3 regions of the Streptomyces sp. f51 genome follow, and region 1 is predicted to be linked to each of the others. Evidence: riboswitches for the same ligand, from Rfam matches in the RefSeq annotation. Region 1 holds a riboswitch; each other region holds the start of a gene.
What was found. A riboswitch is a leader RNA that binds a small molecule or an ion and turns the genes downstream of it on or off. The one in region 1 is predicted to bind cyclic di-AMP.
Positions count from the first base shown of each region.

Region 2: it holds a riboswitch for cyclic di-AMP, as region 1 does, so the genes downstream of both, WJM95_RS28365 (LysM peptidoglycan-binding domain-containing M23 family metallopeptidase) here and WJM95_RS19700 (NlpC/P60 family protein) in region 1, are expected to answer to the same signal.
Region 3: it holds a riboswitch for cyclic di-AMP, as region 1 does, so the genes downstream of both, WJM95_RS13000 (transglycosylase family protein) here and WJM95_RS19700 (NlpC/P60 family protein) in region 1, are expected to answer to the same signal.

Region 1 covers NZ_CP149798.1:4,485,888-4,491,524, reverse strand. Annotated here, with positions in the region: gene WJM95_RS19710 (peptidoglycan DD-metalloendopeptidase family protein) at 1-126, shown strand, start outside; gene pcrA (DNA helicase PcrA) at 243-2,729, opposite strand; cyclic di-AMP (ydaO/yuaA leader) riboswitch at 3,000-3,170, shown strand; gene WJM95_RS19700 (NlpC/P60 family protein) at 3,178-4,347, shown strand; gene WJM95_RS19695 (tellurite resistance/C4-dicarboxylate transporter family protein) at 4,470-5,459, shown strand; gene WJM95_RS19690 (hypothetical protein) at 5,527-5,637, opposite strand, start outside.
Region 2 covers NZ_CP149798.1:6,545,636-6,551,272, reverse strand. Annotated here, with positions in the region: gene WJM95_RS28370 (SGNH/GDSL hydrolase family protein) at 1-445, opposite strand, end outside; gene WJM95_RS28365 (LysM peptidoglycan-binding domain-containing M23 family metallopeptidase) at 725-1,615, opposite strand; cyclic di-AMP (ydaO/yuaA leader) riboswitch at 1,620-1,777, opposite strand; gene WJM95_RS28360 (tyrosine-protein phosphatase) at 2,292-3,089, shown strand; gene WJM95_RS28355 (DUF6126 family protein) at 3,111-3,257, opposite strand; gene WJM95_RS28350 (XRE family transcriptional regulator) at 3,254-3,892, opposite strand; gene WJM95_RS28345 (aspartate aminotransferase family protein) at 4,003-5,403, opposite strand; gene dxs (1-deoxy-D-xylulose-5-phosphate synthase) at 5,400-5,637, opposite strand, start outside.
Region 3 covers NZ_CP149798.1:2,973,014-2,978,650, forward strand. Annotated here, with positions in the region: gene WJM95_RS12985 (DUF501 domain-containing protein) at 1-26, opposite strand, end outside; gene WJM95_RS12990 (septum formation initiator family protein) at 65-541, opposite strand; gene eno (phosphopyruvate hydratase) at 683-1,969, opposite strand; gene WJM95_RS13000 (transglycosylase family protein) at 2,302-3,000, opposite strand; cyclic di-AMP (ydaO/yuaA leader) riboswitch at 3,005-3,198, opposite strand; gene WJM95_RS13005 (transglycosylase family protein) at 3,382-4,323, opposite strand; gene WJM95_RS13010 (cytochrome P450) at 4,572-5,637, opposite strand, start outside.

The DNA of each region.
Region 1 (5,637 bases):
ATCGCCTTCTCCGGGAACTCCGGCAACTCGACCGGCCCGCACCTGCACTTCGAGGTCCGCCCGGCGGGCGGCGCGGCGATCGACCCGCTGCCGTGGCTGCGCAGCCACGGCCTGGACCCCACGTAACAGCCGCCCCCGTCAGGGGAGTCGGCGACCGCCCGGCCGGCGCGTGACCGCGCGCCCCCGGCCGTCGTCGGACGGCCGGGGATTCCGCGATCGGATCCCGCGCCCGCTCGCGCGGACTACAGCTTCTCCACCGGCGCGTACCGCAGCAGCAGCCGCTTCGGCTTGGGCTCTCCGAAGTCGACCGTCGCCTCCGCGTTCGCGCCCGTCCCCTTCACCCCGACGACGGTGCCGAGACCGAACTGGTCGTGCGTGACCCGGTCCCCGACGGCCAGCGAGACCACCGGCTTCTCGGTGACGCCGCGGCGGGTGGCGAACCCGGAGGCACCCGAGGCCGCGGACCGCGCACGCGAGGACGAGAGGGAGGCGGCGACACCGGAGACGGGACCGGCGGGCACGGGCGCGGTCGCCCCCGTGCGCTTCCAGTCCAGATGGGTCGCCGGGATCTCCTCCAGGAAGCGGGAGGGCGGGTTGTACGAGGGCTGCCCCCACGCGCTGCGCATCGAGGACCGGGTGAGGTAGAGCCGCTCGCGGGCGCGGGTGATGCCCACGTACGCCAGGCGCCGCTCCTCCTCCAGCTCCTTGACCTGTCCGAGCGCGCGCATGTGCGGGAAGACGCCGTCCTCCATGCCGGTCAGGAAGACCACGGGGAATTCGAGGCCCTTGGCGGTGTGCAGGGTCATCAGGGTGATGACGCCGTTGCCGTCCTCCTCGTCCGGGATCTGGTCCGAGTCGGCGACGAGCGCGACCCGCTCCAGGAACGCGGAGAGTCCGGGCGGGGTCTCGCCCTCGCCGGTCTCCTGCTCGAACTCCAGGGCCACGGCGGCGAGTTCCTGGAGGTTCTCGATCCGGGTCTCGTCCTGCGGGTCGGTCGAGGCCTGCAACTCGGCGAGATATCCGGTGCGTTCGAGGACGGCCTCCAGGACGGTGGCCGGGCCCGCGCCCGACTCGACGATCGTACGGAGGTCCTCCATGAGCGTGTTGAACCGCTTGACCGCGTTGGTGGACCGCGCGGCCATGCCGTAGGCCTCGTCGACGCGGCGCAGCGCCTGCGGGAAGCTGATCTTCTCGCGCTGCGACAGGGCATCGATCATCGCCTCGGCGCGGTCGCCGATGCCGCGCTTGGGCACGTTCAGGATGCGGCGCATCGGGACGGAGTCCTCGGGGTTGGCCAGCACCCTGAGGTAGGCGAGGACGTCCCGGACCTCCTTGCGCTCGTAGAAGCGGACACCGCCGACGACCTTGTACGGCAGGCCGACGCGGATGAAGACCTCTTCGAAGACACGGGACTGGGCGTTCGTGCGGTAGAAGACCGCGACGTCGCCGGCCCTCGCCTCGCCCGCGTCGGTGAGGCGGTCTATCTCGTCGGCGACGAACTGGGCCTCGTCGTGCTCGGTGTCCGCGACGTACCCCGTGATGTTCGAGCCCGCGCCGGCGTTGGTCCACAGGTTCTTGGGGCGGCGGGACTCGTTGCGCTCGATGACCGCGTTGGCGGCGGACAGGATCGTCTGGGTGGAGCGGTAGTTCTGCTCCAGGAGGATCGTCGTCGCGTTCGGGTAGTCCTCCTCGAACTGGAGGATGTTGCGGATGGTCGCGCCGCGGAAGGCGTAGATCGACTGGTCCGCGTCACCCACCACGCACAGTTCGGCCGGAGGCAGGTCGTACGCGTTGGGCGGTACGTCCACGGGGTGCTCGGAGGTCCCCACGAGTTCGCGGACGAGGGCGTACTGCGCGTGGTTGGTGTCCTGGTACTCGTCGACCAGGACGTGCCGGAAGCGGCGGCGGTAGTGCTCGGCCACGTCCGGGAAGGCGCGCAGGAGGTTGACCGTGGTCATGATCAGGTCGTCGAAGTCGAGCGCGTTGGCCTCGCGCAGCCTCGACTGGTACATCGCGTAGGCCTGGGCGAGGGTCTTCTCGAAGCCGTCGGTGGCCTGGGCGGCGAAGTCCTCCTCGTCGATCAGCTCGTTCTTCAGGTTCGAGATCTTGGCGCTGAAGGACTTCGGCGGGAAACGCTTGGGGTCGAGGTCCAGATCACGGCAGACGAGCGCCATCAGACGCTTGGAGTCGGCGGCGTCGTAGATCGAGAACGACGAGGTGAAGCCGAGCGTCTTGCTCTCGCGGCGCAGGATGCGCACGCAGGCGCTGTGGAAGGTCATCACCCACATCGCGTTGGCGCGGGGGCCCACGAGCGCCTCGACGCGCTCCTTCATCTCGCCCGCGGCCTTGTTCGTGAAGGTGATCGCGAGGATCTGGCCGGGGTGGACGTTCCGCTCGCCGAGCAGGTGGGCGATGCGGTGCGTGAGCACGCGCGTCTTGCCGGAGCCGGCGCCGGCCACGATGAGCAGCGGGGAGCCGGAGTGCACCACGGCCGCGCGCTGGTTCTCGTTCAGGCCGTCCAGGAGGGCCGCCGGGTCCACGGCGGGCCTGGGCGCGCCGTCGCGGTAGTAGGCGTCACGGGTCGGCGGCAGGTCGAACTTCCCGCCGAACAGATCGTCCGGAACCGGCTCCGGTACGTGATCGTCCTCGGGCGGCGGCGGGTGTTCGTCCTCGTGCGCCGCGGAGGGCTTGAGGTCCGCCAGGAAGCTGTCGTCAAAGAGGCTGCTCATCGCTCTCCGAGTCTAGGCCGCCCCACTGACAACCCGCCGCCACCTCGGGAACTCCACCGGAAGTCGTGACGCGCGCCACCATGACCGTACGCGCCCGGCCGGACACTTGGAGTCAGGGGACGCCCGCACTCCGTCGTCGCAGATCCCGGGGCGCGGCCCAGGTCACGAAAATGTATCGGGCATATCGCCCATCAACCTTCACACGGGCCACACCGGTTGGCTAGCGTGCCGCAAGGCCGCTCGACCGCGACCGGCGAACATCGCCGGGCCGGGCGGCCTCCGCCGAATCCGGTACGCCGCGAGGCCGCCGGAGCCGGGGACCCACCGACCAAGGGGTGAATCGGTCCAACCGCCTTGTGGGGCACGGACCGTAGGGCAACCTTCCGGAACCACCCGCCCGAACCCGACAGCTAACTCGGCAGGCGGATGACGGAAGGAGTCGCCTCTCTTGGCGTCACACCGCAAGGCGCGTCCCACGGGTACGCGCATCGCAGGCATACGGACCCCGGCCCTGGCCACGGCGGCCCTCACGTCCGTGGCCCTGCTCTCGCAGACGGCCACCGCGGCCCCCTCGGCCGAACCGAGGCCCGGCATCGAAGCGGTCTCGAAGAAGGTCGACGACCTCTACCACCAGGCCGAGACGGCCACGAACAAGTACAACGCGACCCGGGAGAAGACCGCCGAGCAGCGCAAGCGCGTCGACACCCTGCTCGACGACGTCGCCCGGCGCACCGAGAAGCTCAACACCGCGCGCGAGGAACTGGGTTCGTTCGCGGCGGCGCAGTACAGGACCGGGGCCGCCGCACCCGGAACGGCGACCCTGCTGCTCGCGGACAACCCGCAGGACTACTTCGACCAGACCCAGTTGATGAGCCGTCTGACGAAACGCCAGAAGGCGGCCGTCGACGCCTACATCACCGACCAGGCCGCCACCACCAGGAAGCGGGCGGAGGCCACGCGGAACCTCGAATCGCTGACCGCCTCGCAGAAGGCGCTCAAGACGTCCAAGACCGCGGTGCAGCAGAAGCTCTCCGAGGCCCGCGACCTCCTGTCGAAGCTGAACACCGAGGAGAAGGCGCGGCTGGCGGCGATCGAGAGGAAGAAGCAGGAGCGGGCCGCGGCGAAGGCGGCGGAACTGGCACGGCAGCAGGCCGCCGCCGCCAAGGCCGAGCGGACGCAGCCGTCGTCGAGCGGCACGGGCACCCCGGCCGCCGGCTCGACGGCCGGGTCGCCGACGGGATCGACGGCGACGGGCTCCTCGTCGAAGGCGGCCGACGCGCTCGCCTTCGCCCGCGCCCAGATCGGCAAGCCGTACGTCTGGGGCGCCACCGGCCCCGACTCCTACGACTGCTCGGGCCTGACCCAGGCCGCCTGGAAGGCCGCGGGCGTCAGCCTCCCGCGCGTCACCTACGACCAGGTGAACGCCGGCACCACGGTCCCCCTCGCCGACGCCCGGCCCGGCGACCTCGTCTTCTTCTACGACGACATCAGCCACGTCGGCCTGTACATCGGTGGCGGCATGATGATCCACGCGCCGAAGCCGGGGGCGTACGTCCGCGAGGAGTCGATCTACTACGACGGCACGTCGGCGATCCACAGCGTGGTGCGCCCGGCGTAGACCGGACCTCCGCATCGCGGGGCGCGCGCGGGGCTCACCGGTCCCCGCGCGCGCCCCGCGTTTTCGCCCCCGCCCGAGCGTGCCCCGCCCGCAACCGCTCCGCGGGTCCCTAGCATCGACGCATGCCAGACACACCGGACATGACGGACATGATTCCGCTCCGCTCCTGGTGGGTGGGGTGGGCACCCGCCGCCGGGGCCGCCGTCATGGCCACCGGCATTCTCTCGATCGGTCTGCATCTGACCGGCCACGAGACCCTCTCCCGGATCGCGCTCGTTCTCGCGTCGCTCACCTGGGTCGGGCTCGCCTCGGACTTCCTCGCCCGGCTGCTGGGCGACCGGGAGCAGTGGGCGCGACGGGCCGGAACGCCCGCGGGGCTCGACGCGGTCGCGGCGACCACCGTGCTCGGCACCCGGTTCTCGGTGCTGGGGTGGCGGGGGCTCGCGGAGGTCCTGCTCGCACTGTCGGCCGTCCTCTGGCCGGTCCTGCTCCTGGCCGTCCTGCGGCACTGGCGGCGCCGTATGGCCGGCGAGGTGTTCCTCGTCTGCGTGGCCACGCAAGGGCTCTCGGTCCTCGGGTCGGCGATCGCCACCGAGGCTGGCTCGGACTGGCTCGCGCACGCCGCGATGACGCTGTTCTGGGTGGGAACCGCGCTCTACGTGCTCGCGTTCGCGTCCTTCGACCCCTGGGAGGTGCGGAAGGGGGCCGGGGACCACTGGGTGGCGGCCGGCGCGCTGGGCATCTCCGCGCTGGCCGGGGCGGGACTCGTCGCGGCGCACCACGTGAATCCGTATCTGTGGAACAACGACGACCAGGGCGTCCTGCGCGCCACGACGGGCGCGCTGCTGGCGCTCGACCTCGTCTGCTACCTCGTGCTGGCCGTCGCGGAGGTGGTGTGGCCGCGCCCGCGCCGCGACGTGCGGCGGTGGTCGACCGTCTTCCCGATGGGGATGACGGCGGTGGCGGCCCTCGCGGTCGCGGACGCGCTCGACGTCTTCCGGCTCAAGGGGCCGGGCCAGGTGCTGCTGTGGATCGCGGTGGCGGCGTGGCTCGTGGCGGCCGTGGTCACCGCTCTCGCCTTCCGGTCCGCCGCGCGGGAGCGACGGCGCTGACCGGGTCCCGGTGGTCGGGTTCCGCTGATCGAGGCCTGCCGATCAGGTCCCGTCCCGGGGGCGGTGCTCAGGTCCACAGGACGGCGATGAAGATGTTCGTGACGGTCAGCAGGCCCACCAGACCGAAGAGGCGCTTGTCCACCGTCTCGTCGTCCCGCTTCACGTAGACGAGTCCGAG
Region 2 (5,637 bases), 2.1 Mb from region 1:
CGTAGCGGTCCGCGATGGCCCGCACATGTCCGTTGTACGTGGCGATCTTGCCGCGCAGATGCTTGAGCACGGGGACACCACGGGTGTCGAAGCCGGTGGTCACCATCACGGTGCCCACGGCGGAGGTGAGGTCGGCGACCGCGCGCTCGAAGCGCTCCGCGACCTCGTCGGGGTCGGTGCCGGGGCGGAGGATGTCATTGCCGCCGGCGCAGAACGAGACCAGGTCCGGGCCGAGTTCCCTGGCCTGCTGGAGCTGGGTCTCGACGATCTGGTCGAGCAGTTTGCCGCGCACCGCGAGATTGGTGTAGTCGAAATCGCCTTCGGGCCTGCGGTCCGCGAGAAGTACCGCGAACCGGTCCGCCCATCCGACGAACGCCCCGTCGGGCCCAGGGTCGCCGACGCCCTCGGTGAAGCTGTCCCCCACCGCCACGTACGACCCGATCACTGATCTGTTGTCATCCTTCGAATCGTCTGCCACATCGAGCATGATTCACCTTTCGATGTGAGCTACGCGACCGTAGGGAAGGGTTGACGGACGGTGAGATAAGCCACTCGCCAAGCATTGGTCAACTCCGGAATAAGGCCCACATCAGGGATGTTCAAGCAGCGATCACCAAGATGCCCCGCAAACCGGCGCCGTGGAACACACCGGAGGCCGGACCCAGGGGATCTGGGGTCCGGCCTCCGGAGTCGGTCCTGCCGTCAGGAGCAGGAAGTGGGGGCGTCAGCCCACGGCGACACCGTGCGAGCGCAGGTACGCCACCGGGTCGACGTCGGAGCCGTAGTCGGGCGTGGTGCGGATCTCGAAGTGCAGGTGCGGTCCGGTCACGTTGCCGGTCGCGCCGGAGAGACCGATCTGCTGGCCCTCCGTCACGGTCTGTCCCGCGGAGACGGACAGCGACGACATGTGGGCGTACTGGGAGTACTTGCCGTCGGCGTGCTGGATGACGACCTGGTTGCCGTAGGCGCCGCCCCAGCCGGCGGAGACGACGGTGCCCGCGGCGACGGACTTGATGGTGGTGCCGGTCGGGACCACGAAGTCCACGCCGGTGTGGTAGCCGCTGGACCACATGCTGCCCGCGACCTTGTAGCCGGTGCCGATGGTGCTGCTGTCGACCGGCAGGGTGTAGCCGGCGGAGTCACCGGTGGACGCGGTGGTGGTCGCGGCCGTGTCGGCGGCGGGGGTGGCCTGGGACTTCGCCGGAGCCGTCGCCGTGGTGGCCGTGTGCGTGGCCGTGTGTGTGGCGGCGGCCCTGTGGCCGAGCGACAGCTTCAGACCGGGGTGGATCAGCGACGGGTCGCCGCCGATGGCGGACCGGTTGTCGGCGTAGATCTTCTTCCAGCCGCCGGTGACGTTCTGCTCGTCGGCGATCTTCGAGAGGTAGTCGCCGGACTTCACCGCGTACGTCTTCGCCGTGGCCGTGGCGGCCTTCTCGGCGGGGGCGGCGGTCGCGGCCTTCTCGACGTGCTGCGCGACGGTGGCCTGGGTCGCGGCGTGGGCTCCCGTGGCTCCCATCAGAGGCAGCGCGAGTGCGGCGCCGCCGGTTCCGGCCGCGGCGATCGTGCGGGTGAAACGCAGGGACTTGGGACGGCGGTGCTTACCCTTCGCGGGCATGGCGATTTCCTCTCCGGCGCCTGCGGGGTGAGCTGTCGGGTGCGGGCTGGAGATGCCCGGCCGCGCTGCTGCGCGGCTGTACCCCTAGCCTGTTCCGGGAACCGGATCAGGCACGGAACCTGTGGGTCCCCCGCTCCTGCCGTGTACGGGTGAGTGTGCGGAATTCCGGGCGGCGGCAGGATTGGGCGTCCGTCCGGATTGAGGCAGAACGTAAGCGACATGAGAGCGCGTCGACAACTAAGTCCGGTTTCTGTGCGCTCGTCTTTCTTGATCCATGCGGAATTCACCGTCACCCTCCGTCGAATGACGATCTTCCGGACATCTCAACCCGCCCGGAAACGCGGGCGCGTTGAGAAAAGGGGACGGCAACGCATCGTCACGAATATGACGCTCCTCACGCGACTCGCCCCAGTGCGCCCTATTCCAGGGCCAGTTGTCACGAAGGTTCTTATTCGGACAGAACGGTCAGATGCACCGTGCGCGGATATCCAGCACATTCGGCCCCCTCTCCGGAAAGGAAGAACCGAAACTCCATTGATTCGAACATGCGCGCGAATAAATAACTCATTGCCTGAGGAACCCATGTCGTATCGTCGAGAGCGCGAACAGGTACAACTGCCGACGAGCGACGCCGAGTCCAGCCCGGTGACGCCGGAGGCCGAACAGGAGGAGCCCCGTGACGCAGCAGATCCCGTCGACCGAGCCCGAGCTCGGCGGAGTGCGCAACTTCCGCGACGTGGGCGGACTGCCCACCGTGGACGGCCGGCGCGTGCGCCACGGTCATCTGTTCCGCAGCGGCCACCTCGCGCACGCTACGGAGGAGGACGCCGCGTTCCTCTCCTCCCTGGGACTGCACACGATCTTCGACTTCCGCAACGCGGCCGACCAGAAGCTGGAGGGCCCGGACGTCGAACTGCCGGGCGTGCGGAACGTGAACCTCCCGCTGAGCGACCCGGCGGACGGCAGTGAGTTCTGGAAGATGGTCCGCGACGGCGACATCGAGCAGCTGCGCGGGCTCCTGGGCGAGGGCAGGGCCGCGAACCGGATGATCGGCTCGTACCGCGCGATCATCAGGGAGCGCACGGCGGAGCACTCCCAGGTGCTGCACGCGCTGGCCGACGACAGCGTGCCCGCGCTGATGCACTGCGCGGCGGGCAAGGACCGCGCCGGACTGTCGATCGCGGTCACCCTGCTGGCCCTCGGCGTGGAGCGCGAGGCGATCGTGGCCGACTACCTGGAGTCGAACGCCACGCACCGCCGGTACAAGGTGCACCGCACCAATTCCTCGGCGGGCGCCTACTCCCCCGAGGTGATGGAACTGCTCAGCCCGCTGTTCGACGCGCGCGCCGAGTACCTGACAGCGGCGTTCGAGACGATCGAGGAGACCTGGGGCGGCGTCGAGGCCTACCTGGAGCAGGGACTGGGGCTCACGCCCGAGCTGCGGGAGCGGCTGCGCGCGCGGCTCCTGGACTGAGCCGCGCGCCGGGCCCGGCTGCTACTGGTTCTGCGCGCCGAGCGTGAAGAGCAGGTAGATGAAGGCCGCGAACAGGTGGCCGACGGCGACGTAGATGATCAGCCGCACCCACAGGGCGCGCGGGAACCTGTCCTCCATGGACCGGCGGGGTTCCGTGGGTTCGGTCATGACGTCTCTCCCGGGGTGGGGTGGCCCGCCGCCGCGCCCAGGCACAGCGCGGCGACGGGGCTCTGGAGCAGGGTGTGTACGAAGAGGAGCTCGGCGCCGTCGCGCTCGGCGGCGGCGATGCGGTGCGGGGTCAGCGAGTCGAAGTGGGCGCTGTCTCCCGGAGCCAGGACGTGCGCGGTGTCCCCGAGCCGCAGACTGAGCCGCCCCTGGAGGACGTACAGCCACTCCTCGCCCGGGTGGACGCGCACGATGTCGCCCTGCGAGCCGTACGGGACGTGCACGCGCAGCGCCTGCATGCCGCGGCCCGCGGAGCCCGCCTGCCAGTAGGTCCAGCCGCCGGCGGGGGCGGGCTCCATGTCGGCGGCCCGTACGACCGCGTCACGTTCGGGGACCGCCTCGCCCAGCAGCTCGGAGACCGTCGTACCGTAGACACGTGCGAGCGTGAGCAGCATCGGCAGCGAGGGCTGGCGCTGCCCGGTCTCCAGCCGGGAGAGATGGGCGGGCGAGAGGCCGGCGGCGCGGGCCGCGGCCTCCAGCGTGAGCGAGACGCCGCGGCGCAGGGCGCGCAGCCGGGGCGCCACGGCGTACAGCTCGGCGGACGGCTCGTCGGCCGCCCCTGGATCGGCAGGGCTCATGGGACCATTGAGCCAAATAATTACCTCAGGGGCAATTTTCTTGCCTGAGAGGCAAAAGAGCCCGGCCGTTCCCATCGGCCGCCGTGGCGGCCCGCGGGAACGGCCGGGTCTCAGCGGTTGGCCACGGCCTGCTTGACCAGCGTCTTCCCGAAGTCCCACATCAGCCCGCCACCGCTGTGCGCGTCCTCCATCACGGCGGTGAAGGCCTCCACGAACCGGTCGACGTCCTTCTCGTCGATCACCAGCGGCGGGATCAGCTTGATCACCTCCAGGTGGTCGCCGGAGACCTGGGTGAGGATGCGGTGCCGCTGGAGCAGCGGCACGACGACCATCTGCGCGAACAGGCCCTTGCGCGCGGCCTGGAGCATGGTCCAGCGGCTGCGCAGCTTGAGGGAGGCCGGCCGGCCGAACTCGATGCCGATCATCAGCCCCCGCCCGCGCACCTCGCTGAGCAGCTCGTACCGGTCGACCAGGGCCGCCAGCCGGGACTTCAGCAGCTCTCCGGTGATCCGCGCGTTGGCGACGATCTGCTCGTTCTCCATCACGGAGAGCACCGCGAGACCCGCCGCCATGGCCTGCGCGTTGGAGCCGAAGCTGGCCGAGTGCACGAGGACCCGGTCCATGGAGGAGTAGACCTTCTTGAAGATCCAGTCCTTTCCGAGGGTCGCGCCCACCGGCACATAGCCGCCGGAGAGCGCCTTGGCCACGCACACCAGGTCCGGTTCGACACCCTCCTCGTGCTGGTAGGCGTAGAAGTCCCCGGTCCGGCCGAGGCCGGTCTGCACCTCGTCCGCGATGAGCAGGGCCTTGTGCCGGTGCAGCAGTTCCTGGGCGGCGCGGAGATACCCGGGCGGGGACTCGTGGACGCCCTTGCCCTGGATCGGCTCCACGATCAGAGCGGCGACGTCGCCCTTCCTCAGCTCCCTCGCCAGGGCGTCGAGATCGCCGAGCGGGACGGCCGTGTCGGGCAGCAGCGGGGCGAAGCCGTCGCGGAAGCCGTCCTCGCCGTTGACCGAGAGGGAGCCCGTGGTCAGCCCGTGGAAGGCGTGCGAGCAGTACAGGATCCTCGGCCTGCCGGTGGCGTACCGGGCGAACTTCAGCGCGGTCTCGACGGCCTCCGTGCCGCTGTTGCCGAAGAACACCCGGTCCAGGTGCGGGCTGTGGGTGAGCAGCCGCTCCGCGAGGAGGCCGGGAAGGGGCTGGCAGTCGAAGCGGGTGAGGTCGGCGAGCGAGGCGTCGAGGACGTCGTGGAGCGCCTGCCGGACCACGGGGTGGTGGCGGCCGAGTCCCATCACCCCGAAGCCGGCGAGCATGTCGAGGTAGTCGTCGCCGTCGGCGTCCCAGAAGTGCGCGCCCTCGGCCCGCTCGTAGACCTTGTCGAAGCCGATGGTGTGCAGCATGCGCGGGAGCTGGTGGTTCAGGTACTTCGTGTGCAGTTCGTAGCGCTCGGCGCCGCGCTCGGCGAGGAGCGCGCCGAGGTCGAACTCGCCCTTCCGGGCCGGGTCGGTCATTCCTCGTTCTCCTTGGACGGCTCGTCCTCGGCCGGCCGGTCGGCGGCCAGGGTCAGCTCGGGTAGGGCCTTGGCCCGCTCGTCCCTGACGGCCAGCCCGGCGCTGATCCGACCGGCGATCTCCACGGGCGTGAGCCCGATGTCGGCGAGCACCTCGGACCGCTTGGCGTGCGCGAGGAACTGCTCGGGGATGCCGAACCGCCGTACGGGTACGTCGACTTCGGCGTCCCCGAGG
Region 3 (5,637 bases), 1.5 Mb from region 1:
GGGGTGGTGGGCGGTGGCGTTTCCATGCCGTGAGTCACGTGTCTTTCTGGTCAGTTCATGGTCGTCAGCGGTCTGCGGCGTCGGATTTGTCCACGCCGTCCCAGACGTTGGTGTACCAGGGGCGGTCGGCGGTGCTCCGTTGGGCGCGGGCCTGCTTCGCGGCGTCCGGGTCGATCACGACGTAGCCGGTCTCGCCCGGCATCACATAGTGCAGCCGCTGCCGGATCTGCTGCTCGGCGTACGCGTCGTCCTGCCAGCGCGCCTTGAGGTCGCGCAGCTGCTCGACCCGCTGCCTGGCTTGCTCCCGCTGCCGCTCCAGATCGCCGATCTGGGCCCGCTGGGAGACGTACTGCCGCATCGGGTACGCGAGGGCGACGATCAGGGTGCACAGGACCATGGCGAGGAGCGCGGCCCGGCCGGTGAGCCGGGAGCGGCGCGCCTGCCGCTTGGTCTGGGAGCGGTAGACCCTGGCCGCCGTCTGCTCGCCGAGCAGCTTCAGCCTGGTCGAGGTGGAGAACCGGTCCCGGTCCTTCACGGCCATGAGTCCCGCCTCCCCGCTGCCGGCCCGCGGTGGGGGCCCGTCACGTGCGTACGTCCCCGCACACGGTACGGGACCGGGTACGGGGACGTACGGAGGGCGCGGGACGAGCCGTGCGGCTCAGCCCTAGAAGGCCGTGCTCGCTCAGCCCTTGAAGCGGGGGAACGCCGAGCGGCCCGCGTACACCGCGGCGTCGTCGAGGATCTCCTCGATGCGCAGCAGCTGGTTGTACTTGGCGACGCGGTCCGAGCGGGCCGGGGCGCCGGTCTTGATCTGACCGCAGTTCACGGCGACCGCGAGGTCGGCGATGGTGACGTCCTCGGTCTCGCCGGAACGGTGGGACATCATGCACTTGAAGCCGTTGCGCTGGGCCAGCTCGACGGCGTCCAGGGTCTCGGTCAGCGAACCGATCTGGTTGACCTTGACGAGCAGGGCGTTGGCGGAGCCCTCCTCGATGCCGCGGGCCAGACGCTCCGGGTTGGTGACGAAGAGGTCGTCGCCGACGATCTGGACCTTGTCGCCCAGCTTGTCGGTGATGACCTTCCAGCCGGCCCAGTCGTCCTCGTACAGCGGGTCCTCGATGGAGACGAGCGGGTACGCGGAGACGAGCTCCTCGTAGTACTCGGTCATCTCGGCGGCCGAGCGGGACTTGCCCTCGAACTCGTACTTGCCGTCCTTGTAGAACTCGGACGCGGCGACGTCGAGGGCGAGCGCGATCTGCTCGCCGGGGACGTAGCCGGCCTGCTTGATGGCCTCGACGATGAGGTCGAGGGCGGCGCGGTTGGACTCCAGGTTCGGGGCGAAGCCGCCCTCGTCGCCGAGTCCGGTGGACAGGCCCTTGGTCTTCAGCACCTTCTTGAGGGTGTGGTAGACCTCGGCGCCCCAGCGCAGGGCCTCGGAGAAGGACTCCGCGCCGATCGGGGCGATCATGAACTCCTGGATGTCCACGTTGGAGTCGGCGTGCGAGCCGCCGTTCAGGATGTTCATCATCGGAACGGGCAGCAGGTGCGCGTTCGGGCCGCCCAGGTAGCGGAAGAGCGGCAGGTCGGACGCCTCGGAGGCGGCGTGCGCGACGGCCAGCGAGACGCCGAGGATGGCGTTGGCGCCGAGCGAGCCCTTGTTGTCGGTGGCGTCGAGGTCGAACATCGCCTGGTCGATCAGGCGCTGCTCGGTGGCGTCGTAGCCGACGAGCTCCGGGCCGATCTGCTCGATGACGGCGAGGACGGCCTTCTCGACACCCTTGCCCTGGTAGCGGTTGGGGTCACCGTCGCGAAGCTCGATGGCCTCGAACGCTCCGGTGGAAGCGCCGGACGGAACGGCGGCACGACCCGTGCTGCCGTCGTCGAGGCCGACCTCGACCTCGACCGTGGGGTTGCCTCGGGAGTCCAGGATTTCCCGGGCTACGACGACGTCGATGGACGGCACGAGCATCTCCTTATGGGATGTGACGCGGGTACGCGGAGCTTGGCAGCCCCGCGGGATGAGCCTAACCGGCTCACGGGGATCGGCCAGCGATCGACCACCCCTTGAGCGGAACTGAGCGTACATATTGTTCCTGAACGGAACAAAAAAAGACATAAAAAACCCCGCTCCGGTGCGTGCGGGGGAACACGCGCCGGAGCGGGGAGCCCGTGGGGACGGGGAACCTCGGAGGTCTCCGTGCGGGGGCCTCACGAGGGAGCTTTCGCTCGCGCGGGCGGTGCGGCGCCGGTCCACGGCCTCCCTCCGCCGAAGGAGGCCGGTCGGCCGGCGTGCCGCACTGCTCAGTGGAGGTGCAGCTGCTGGCCCGGGTAGATGACGTCGGCGTCGGCGACGATGTCCTTGTTCAGCTTGAACAGCTTCTGCCAGCCGCCCTTGACGTGCTTCTTCTCGGCGATCGAGCTCAGGGTGTCGCCCTTGACGACCTTGTACTCGCCGTCACCCTTCTTGACCTTCTTGCCGGTCGGCGTGGTGACGGTCTTCTGGGCGGCGGGGCGCTCCGCGGAACGGGAGGCGGGCTGCTCCGTCGTACGGGTGGCGGGGGCGCTCTGCGAGGCGCTCGACGAGGAGGGCGCGGACGGGGCCGCCGGGGCCGAGCCGCCGCCGTACGGGGTGCTCGACAGACCGGTGCCGCAGGTCGGCCAGGCGCCCTTGCCCTGCGCGGCCAGGACCTTCTCGCCGATGGCGATCTGCTGCGACTTCGAGGCCTGGTCGGCGCTCGAGGCGTAGGCGGTGCCGCCGTACGCGGCCCAGGTGGAGGAGGAGAACTGAAGGCCGCCGTAGTAACCGTTGCCGGTGTTGATCGACCAGTTGCCGCCGGACTCGCACTGGGCGACGGCGTCCCACTCGGAGGCGGTGGCGGCGGAGGCGCTGCCGGCCGCCATCAGCGGGGCGGCGATGGCGACACCGGTGACACCGGCGAGAGCGGCGACGCGGGTGGCCTTGTTCGGGCGGCGGTGCTTGCCCTTGCTGGAGAACAGCATGGAGAGATCCCCTCACCGACGCCTGCGAGGTGAGCTGTCGGGTTCGGGCCGAATGAGTTGCCCGGCCACGTGCCTCGGATCCCGTCTCCAGGACATCCGGCACGCGGCTTCACCCCAAGCCGATCCCGGACGTCTCTCGACTCCCGGGCCCGGCACTTACCTTGGGTCCCCCGCTCCTGCCTACGGCGCATGACGCGACGACTGTTCCCGTACGGCCGTTGGCAGGATTCGGCGTTGCGACCGTCGGGGCCCGCTGTGGCGAGCGGTCACGACCGTAAGCAGTCGATCGGCGGAAATTCAAAGACGATCAGGGCTTCTGAGACCCATCTCTCACTTGCACCAAATGGGACATTCCGCAGCGAACCGTGACGCGAACTCCCGCTACTGCTGGGCCGTTTCGGCGACGACGGCAATGCTCCGACCAGGGACGACGAGGCCGGGACCACTGTCGGCGGCCGACGTGTCGGCGGCGGCCAGCTTGTCCCAGTCGGTACCGAGGCCGAGGTCGTCGGAACCGTCCCAGATGCTGCCCAAGACCTGTGCGGCGTACGAGGCGTCGGCGGTGTCGCTCCCGGCGCTCGCCGCGTGCCGTCCGGCGGAGCCGTCGGCGGCGTCGCCGGCCGTGTTCTCGGAGGCCTCGCCGCGGTGCCGTCCGGTACCGCTGCCCGGGGTGGCGGAGGCGCTCGAAGAGGCTTTCTTCTGGACCGACTTGGACGAATCAGCCGATTTGTCGGTCTTGTCCGCCGTCGCGTCCGCGGTGCCGGAGGTCTGCGAGGCGCTGGGCGCCGGGGTGCTGTCGGCCGAGGCCGAGGAGCCGCCCGAACCGGACGCGTCACTCGAAGCGGACGAACTGGGCGTAGTCGACAAACCGGAGGAAACATAGGAACTGGAGTCGTCGCCGCCCGACGAGTCGCCGGCCACGCCCGTGTCGACGCTGATCTCGCCCGAGCCCTTGCTGAGCCCGGAGAGCGGACCACAGGTCGGCCACGCCTTGAGACCCTGGTCGGCGAGCACCTTCTCGGCGACGGCTATCTGCTGCGAGCGGCTGGCCTGGTCGGCGGTCGGGGCGTAGTCGAGGCCGCCGTGCGCCTCCCAGTTGTCCTGGTCGAGCTGAAGGCCGCCGTAGTAGCCGTTGCCCTGGTTGGCGCTCCACGCGCCACCGCTCTCGCACTGCGCCACCCGGTCCCAGGTGGTTCCGTCGGCGGCGCTCGCGCTCGCCGCGGCGAGCAGCGGGATGGCGATCGCCGATCCGGTCACCCCCGCGGCGACGATGAGCGCGGGAGCCTGACGAGGGCGACGGTGACGGCCGTTCCCGGAGAGCATGCGGAAGCCTTTCGCGTGACAGCGGGGAGCAGCGCGGCTCCCGTCAATCCGGAAGCATGGGTGCCGCGTTGATGGGTGAACGTAGCCGCAGTCGATCGCTGGTTACAAGTCGATGCAGTACAGATCACGCGAAGATCACAGATTTGATGGACCGTCATGTTCCGGTAGCCGTGGGAGCGCTCTTTCCGGTATGCGGAAGGATCACTTCAGCAGGGGTGACGAAGGGTCGGCGATGGGCCGATCAAGGCCTATTTGACCGGGGTGAACTCCACCGGAAGCGTGCGCAATCCCCGCATAATGAGCCCTCCGCGCCAGCGCAAATCGGCCGATTCTCCGGCGAGTTGGATGTCGGGAAGCCGGCTGAGGAGCGTTCCGAGCGCGGCCTGCCCCTCCAGCCTGGCGAGCGGCGCGCCCAGGCAGTAGTGGATGCCGTGGCCGTAGCCCAAGTGCTGAAGGTCACGTCGTGAGAGATCGAGCGTGTCCGGATCCTCGAAGCGTTCGGGGTCACGGTCCGCCGCCGCGAGGACCACGAGCACGGGGTCGCCGGCCGCGATGTCCTGTCCGCCGATCCGCACGTCCTCGGTCGCGAACCGCCAGGTGGCCAGTTCCACGGGCCCGTCGTAGCGCAGGAGTTCCTCCACACCCGTCTCCAGCAGCCCGCTCTCCCCGGCCGCGAGGGAGGTCTGGAGCCGCTCCCGCTGCCCGGGGTGGGTCAGCAGGGCGTGCATCCCGTTCCCGATGAGGTTGACCGTCGTCTCGAACCCGGCGAAGAGCAGGATGAAGGCCATCGCGGCGGCCTCGTTCTCGGTGAGGTGCTCACCGTGGTCGGAGGCGCGGATGAGCCCGGAGATGAGGTCCTCGCCCGGCTCGGGCTCCGCCGTCAGTGCCTCGCGCTTGCGGTGGATGAGCTCGGCGAGATAGCCGCGCATCTTCTTCACGGACCGGGCGACCCCGCCCCGCGGCCCGCCGCCGTGCCGGATCATCATGCCCGCCCAGTCCCGGAAGTCGTCCTGGTCCTCGCGCGGGACGCCGAGCAGGTCGCAGATGGCGTAGATGGGGAGCGGGAAGGCGAACTCGTGGATGAGGTCGGCGGAACCCCGGGCCGCGAACCCGTCGATGAGCTGATCCGTCAACTCCTGCACCCGCGGGGCGAACTCGGCCACGCGCCGGGGTGTGAACGCCTTGCTGACGAGCCGCCGCAGCCGGGTGTGGTCCGGCGGGTCGATGTTCAGCAGATGCGTCATCAGCTCGGCCTTGCGCTCCCCGGGGATCCCGGTCCGGCCCTTCGCGTGCTCGGGCTCGTCGTGGTGCGCG